DNA from 3 places in the Bacillus sp. SRL337 genome. Region 1 is predicted to be linked to each of the others. Evidence: riboswitches for the same ligand, from Rfam matches in the RefSeq annotation. Region 1 holds a riboswitch; each other region holds the start of a gene.
The links. A riboswitch is a leader RNA that binds a small molecule or an ion and turns the genes downstream of it on or off. The one in region 1 is predicted to bind S-adenosylmethionine.
Positions count from the first base shown of each region.

Region 1 (2,265 bases):
CTTGCATTTCCTGAATGGTAAGCCCGAAGTCCCGGAGCTTGACGAGAAGAATGGCTAGAAAATAAGATCCGTCATCATAATAGCGATAGTGATTTTTTGGATCAATATATGCCGGTTCGAGCAGTTTTATCTCTGAATAATACCGCAGCGTTTCTTTGCTGAGACCGGTAATCTTGGCAAACTCACTGATTTTATACATATTTCTCCCCCTGCACCTGCTTTTTATCATAAACCATGGGGTGCACCACATGGTCAAATGGTTTGGAATAAAATTTTTCATACCCGACTTGCTGCTGTTTTCTCCAAGTATAGCCTATGAAACCTATCAAACCCAAAAGAGGATCAAGTACTCATTTTTGAAAATTTATTTTTTTATGTATTGACACTTTTGAAATGACGTTGTAAAGTGTAACTCAAGTTAAAAAAACAGAATAAATTTCCATACTTCTTATCAAGAGAGGCAGAGGGACTGGCCCTGTGAAGCCTCGGCAGCGGACTATTTTAGTACCGTGCCAAATCCAGCAAGCATTGCTTGAAAGATGAGAAGAGGCCGGATTACATAATCATGCCCTCTTCGCTTTCAAGAAGAGGGTTTTTTATTTTTTTTTAAAATAATGGCATAAAGGAGGAAAATCAGGGCGGTTTTTACATTTTAATCTGAGTAATTTGATAAAAATAATAAAGTTTCTTATCAAGAGAGGCAGAGGGACTGGCCCTGTGAAGCCTCGGCAGCGGACTATTTTTTTAGTACTGTGCCAAATCCAGCAAGCTTTTAGCTTGGGAGATAAGAAGAGTCCTTTTTGCCCGCGTGCCAAAAACCTCTTCCATCTCCTGGAAGAGGTTTTTTTAATACAGCTAAAGAAGGGAGCCATATACACAATGATTGAATTCCAAGGACTGACAAAAATTTATGAGAGTGGGGACCAGCCAGTCAGGGCACTGGACGGAATCGATATGAAGATAAACGAAGGGGAGATCTTTGGTGTCATCGGCTTCAGCGGAGCAGGGAAAAGCTCCTTGATCCGCTGTGTCAACTGGCTGGAGAAGCCGACCTCAGGAAGCGTGGTCGTGAATGGGAAAGACCTTACCAAACTGTCTCCAAAAGAAATCAGGGAGGTCAAACGAAATATTGGCATGATTTTTCAACATTTCAACTTGTTGAATTCCAAGACGGTGTTTGCCAATGTTGCCATGCCGCTGAAGCTCGGGAAAGTTCCAAACAATGAAGTCAAGGAACGTGTAACGGAACTTCTTGAATTCGTCGGGCTGGGTGATAAGGCGGACTACTATCCGGATCAGCTGTCAGGCGGGCAGAAGCAGAGAGTCGGGATTGCGAGGGCACTTGCCACAAAGCCTGCCATTTTGCTTTGTGATGAAGCAACATCGGCCCTGGATCCACAGACAACAAACTCGATCCTGCAGCTGTTGAGAAAGGTCAACAAAGAATACAACATCACCATACTCATCATCACCCATGAAATGACGGTCATCCGGGAAATCTGCGATAGGGTGGCAGTCATCGAAGCAGGAAAGATCATCGAAGAAGGATCCGTCTTCAATGTCTTCTCTGAACCGCAAACAACGACAGCGAAGAATTTTGTCAGCACTGTGATGAATGATGCATTGCCGGAAACAATCAAAGAAATCGTCCGGTACAATGCCGGTTTGCAAAAAATCTTCAGAATCAATTTTGTCGGGGAGTCTGCCGGGCAGCCGCTTCTCTCCAAAGTTGCAAAGAAATTCGATATCGATACGAATGTATTATTTGGAAATATCACGGAACTTCAAGGCGTACCATTCGGCAACTTGATTGTCGAATTCATCGGAAGCGATAGTGAGATCAAGCGAGCGTTGATGTATATCAACCAGGAAAAAGTCAGAATCAAGGAGGTTGAAGCAAATGCTAGTTGATCAGGAGCAAATCATCGAAGCACTCATTGAAACCATCCAGATGGTCGCATTTTCACTATTGTTTTCAGCCCTTCTTGGATTGCCGCTGGGGATCCTGCTGGTTGTCACCCGCAAAGGGCATCTCATGGAGAACCTGCCGGTGTTTAATGTTTTAAATGGAATCATCAATGTGTTCAGGTCGATTCCGTTCATCATCCTGATGGTGGCAATCATCCCGGTAACAAGGTTGATTGTCGGAACGTCCATCGGCACGGCCGCAGCTGTCGTTCCGCTGGTCTTTTATGCAGGACCGTATATTGCCAGGTTAATAGAAAATTCATTGCTTGAGGTAGAGCCGGGCGTCATCGAAGCGGC
Region 1 is NZ_OZ481793.1:4,515,236-4,517,500, reverse strand. Features, by position in the region: gene AC4E8A_RS22575 (MerR family transcriptional regulator) at 1-199, opposite strand, end outside; SAM riboswitch class I at 446-546, shown strand; SAM riboswitch class I at 686-791, shown strand; gene AC4E8A_RS22570 (methionine ABC transporter ATP-binding protein) at 880-1,911, shown strand; gene AC4E8A_RS22565 (methionine ABC transporter permease) at 1,901-2,265, shown strand, end outside.

Region 2 (2,265 bases), 1.9 Mb from region 1:
TCTCACGCCATTACCCTGGAAAAGAAAGAGAAATGGAAGAAGCTTTGCATTATGCCATTAACCCTACAGAGGATAGCAGGAGGCTAACCGTATTTCTGAAGGAGCGGTTTGGCCGTTGGATGATTGAGGAGGCCGATAGATGGCTGGAAAAACATAATCCGTCCAAGCAGCAGCACCTATTATTGACTTGAATAGCTCTGCGTCAGTGCTGAGCTTGTTTCGTTCACTTCCATCCAAAATGTCATGGCTGCTTCGAACCCTGACCGCTTGTAAAACTCCAAGGCGTGTTGATGACCGATAAAACTTTGATAAGGGCATCATGAATATCAGCATATTGTTTCAGCCATACCATTGACATACGGAAAGGATTGATTCTGCCTCATACTGCCTGCATCCTGCTTTAATGAAAAACAGACAAGTATCCAACATAGTCACCCACTGCTGGTGAAAGATCAAAAAATGTAGAAAACTATTATCTAAAGCTTGTTTTGGAGGAATATTCGTGTATACATATCCGACTATTTGTTCACCATCCTATACTGAAACAAGGCAGTACTTTTAAAAGAAGGCACCATTCTGGTTTCATAGGTCATAGTATTGAAAGTGGGATGGCGGCCAAGCTTTCTGAAGAATCATTCATTCATTCCTTAACAGTGCTATTTTCTACGTCAGGATCACCTTCCTCATCATTTTTCATGGCTTATAACTATAAAATTTTTTTCATTGATATAGAAACAAAGACAACGCTTACATCAATTTAGTGGAAAAATCTTTATTGACTTACAGCGCTAAAGGGATTAATATCCAATGTAGGCAAATTAATTTGACAATTTCATAAATTCAATTATCAAGAGTGACCGAGGGATCAGGCCCTAAGACGTCCGGCAACCTCCGTAAAGGAACGGTGCCAAGTCCTGCAGAATGATTTCATTCTGAAAGATAAGTGATCGATATACAGATGCTTCTTTCAGTTGAAAGGGGCATTTTTTTATTTAGGCGCTGGAAAAAGCTGTTGATTCAGTCTTTAAGTACCCGTCTTCCCGTGCTTGGTGGAGGCAGATAAGCCAGCGGTGTTATGTTGGGTTCAGCTGTCCCGCTTGGCCCCATGAGACGATGCCTTCATTTTTTAATTAGATAATACCTTTAATTGAGCCAATTTCTAAATATGAGGGGTGTATCCAATGATTGAGATCAAGAATCTTGTAAAAGAATACAAGACTAAAAAACAGACTGTCATCGGGGTCGATGATGTGTCAGTAACAATTAATAAGGGAGAGATTTTCGGAATCGTCGGGTACAGCGGCGCGGGAAAAAGTTCACTGATCCGCTGCTTGAACCTTCTGGAAAAACCAACTTCGGGAGAAATCATCATTGATGGGCAGGACCTGACAAAGCTTCCTTCAGGAGAGTTAAGAAAGGCGCGGCAAAAAATCAGCATGATTTTTCAGCATTTTCATTTAATCAAGGCGAAGACGGTTTCTGATAATCTCGCGTTTGCTTTAAAGGCTGCACGTGTCCCCAAATCCGCAATTAAACCAAGGGTCACAGAATTGCTTGAAAAGGTGGGGCTAAGCGATAAAGCAGATGCCTACCCCTCCCAGTTGAGCGGGGGGCAGAAGCAGAGGGTAGGGATTGCCAGGGCTTTGGCGAACAACCCTTCAGTGCTCTTGTGTGATGAGGCGACATCCGCCCTGGATCCCAGCACGACAAAGGCAATTTTGAAATTGCTGAAGGAGATCAACAAAGAAATGGGCCTGACAATTGTTCTGATCACTCATGAAATGGAAGTGGTAAAAGAAATCTGTGACAGAATGGCGGTCATGCAGGATGGGAAAATCGTGGAAGAAGGGCCGGTGTATGAATTGTTTTCAGATCCTCACCAGCCATTGACAAGGCAGTTCATTGAGAACATCCTGCAGTTTGAACTGCCTCCGCATTTGCTTCAGGCACGGAAAGGCAAGTTGATTAAAATACAATTCAAAGGATCCATTGCTGAAGAAAGTATTGTCTCGGATGTGTTCCAAAAATACAAAGTCAGGGGTAACATCCTTCACGGAAAAATTGAATATATTCAGGATGTCCCGCTTGGAATCTTTATCATGGAACTGATTGGGGACCCGGGAGAGATTGAAGCAGCCTTGGGCTATATCAGCCTTAGGACACAAAGTCTGGAGGTGCTGAATCATGCTGCCTGAATCATTGACAGCGATTCTACCTGAGTTGAATAAAGCGTTCTTTGAAACCATTTACATGGTGGGCATATCG
Region 2 is NZ_OZ481793.1:2,624,127-2,626,391, reverse strand. Features, by position in the region: gene AC4E8A_RS13320 (nucleotidyltransferase domain-containing protein) at 1-191, shown strand, start outside; SAM riboswitch class I at 842-946, shown strand; gene AC4E8A_RS13315 (methionine ABC transporter ATP-binding protein) at 1,182-2,195, shown strand; gene AC4E8A_RS13310 (methionine ABC transporter permease) at 2,185-2,265, shown strand, end outside.
Region 2: it holds a riboswitch for S-adenosylmethionine, as region 1 does, so the genes downstream of both, AC4E8A_RS13315 (methionine ABC transporter ATP-binding protein) here and AC4E8A_RS22570 (methionine ABC transporter ATP-binding protein) in region 1, are expected to answer to the same signal.

Region 3 (2,265 bases), 680 kb from region 1:
CTACTGATAAAGAAAATATATGCTTTTCATTCTGTTCCGTATTTACATGAACAAATGAGCGATTTGATTAGTGCCGATTCAGTCTGATGAATCGGCACTTTTTATACCGTTCTTTTACATATTTCTCGGGAAATTTTCAACTTTCATTCAAATCGACACGATCAATCATTCCCATTTCAGAAGTTGTCGAGGAGTTTCAAAAGGATTTCTATCCAGAAGGTGGAACTAATATACAAGAGACTTGAATAAGGGGATGAGCGATTGGAAAAAGAGATCTTAAGAATGATGGAAGAAGTCAATTTGAGATATCATTTGAAAGCAATAATGCCGGAGACACCTTTTGTGGTCGCTTTTAATAATGGGGTTGAGGTGAGGATGGTTTCCTTTGGAAAGAACATTGAACTCGCTGTGGGAAAAGGAGAGAATTACGAATCAGATTTTATAGTAGAAGGAAGCCCTGAACAAATTAGTGTGCTGCTTGACGGAAGGGAAAAGCTCACGGTCCTTTCGGGAAGGCAGGAAATATCTGTGATCGGTACGTACAGGGGATTATTATTTGTAGAATCCATCTTAACATTATGCAGAATTCATGATGCAGAGCCGGTAGTCATTTAGGAAGAACTTTTTAATGAAAATTGTTGACAGCAACAAAAAACCAATGTAAAATCACATTCAGAAGTAAAGATTACTTTTATCCATTAAAGGATTAATTGAATAAAGCGAATTACTTGCTCTTATCGAGAGAGGTGGAGGGATGTGCCCTGCGAAGCCCGGCAACCGTCAACTATGTTGAAATGGTGCCAATTCACACAAAGCTGTAGTGCTTTGGAAGATGAGAGAAAGGTGAATGATAAATTATCATGCCTTTCTGCTCATTGCAGGAAGGCATTTTTTATTTGAGGTTCATTCCTATCAGAAAAATGTTTAGGAATGTGTTGAACGCAAATAATAATACAGCAATGTTTACACAACGGCACTAAAGCCTACTAGTCTTATAGGTTTAGTGGAGAGAGGTGAGGTAAAATGATTAGTATTTCTAATGTGAGCAAGATTTTTAACAGTAAAAAGGGTGCCATATCTGCGGTGGATGATGTGAACCTAACTATAGATGACGGAGAAATCTTCGGGGTGATCGGTTACAGCGGTGCCGGAAAAAGTACACTGATCCGTATGTTGAACGGACTTGAAATCCCAAGTGAAGGGACAATCGATGTCAACGGCCATATTGTTTCACAGGTAAAGGGTCAGAAACTGAGAAACGCACGCCACGAAATCTCTATGATCTTTCAACATTTCAATCTCCTTTGGTCGAGGTCTGTCAGGGATAATATTGCATTTCCTCTGGAAATTACTAAGGTTGCCAAGGAAGAACGAAATAGGAGAGTCGATGAGCTGATTGAACTGGTTGGTTTGAAAGGGCGGGAGGATGCTTATCCTTCACAATTGAGCGGCGGCCAAAAGCAGCGTGTTGGAATTGCCCGGGCTCTTGCCAATAATCCAAAGGTCTTGCTATGTGATGAAGCGACTTCAGCACTTGACCCGGAAACAACTGATTCCATCCTTGATCTTCTGGTAGATATCAATAAACGACTGGGATTGACGATTGTCCTGATTACCCATGAAATGAAAGTGATTCAAAAGATCTGTCACCGGGTGGCTGTCATGGAAAACGGGAAGGTAGTCGAATCGGGGAATGTACTGGACGTTTTCAGGAACCCGCAGCAGAAGATCACTCAGCGTTTTGTAGGGGAAGTGTCCGAAACTGGAAACACGAAGGATGCCATTGAAAATCTCATTTCGCACTATCCAGAAGGAAAAATTGTCAAACTCACATTTGTTGGGGAACAGACCGAGCAGCCGCTCATTACGAGCTTGATCAGGAACTTTGATATCAACGCCAATATCATCCAGGGAAGCATTTCCCAGACACAGGACGGATCATACGGCACGTTGTTTATTCACTTAGCTGGTGCCGATGAAGAAGCAGCAGTTGAGTACCTGAAGAAACAAACAGTTGGGATTGAGGTGATTAATCATGATTGAAACTCTCTTTCCAAACGTTGATGGAGAAAAAATGTGGGAAGCGACCCTTGAAACCCTGTACATGACAGGAATGTCTGTAGCTATAACACTAGTGCTTGGAATTATTCTTGGTCTTTTATTATTTTTAACCTCCCCTAATAACATTTGGGCAAACAAGGCAGTTTATGCCGTAACGAGTGCAGTAGTAAATGTCTTCCGTTCAATCCCGTTTATTATTTTGAT
Region 3 is NZ_OZ481793.1:3,837,466-3,839,730, reverse strand. Features, by position in the region: gene AC4E8A_RS19420 (thioredoxin family protein) at 1-87, shown strand, start outside; gene AC4E8A_RS19415 (hypothetical protein) at 262-615, shown strand; SAM riboswitch class I at 732-839, shown strand; gene AC4E8A_RS19410 (methionine ABC transporter ATP-binding protein) at 1,024-2,043, shown strand; gene AC4E8A_RS19405 (methionine ABC transporter permease) at 2,036-2,265, shown strand, end outside.
Region 3: it holds a riboswitch for S-adenosylmethionine, as region 1 does, so the genes downstream of both, AC4E8A_RS19410 (methionine ABC transporter ATP-binding protein) here and AC4E8A_RS22570 (methionine ABC transporter ATP-binding protein) in region 1, are expected to answer to the same signal.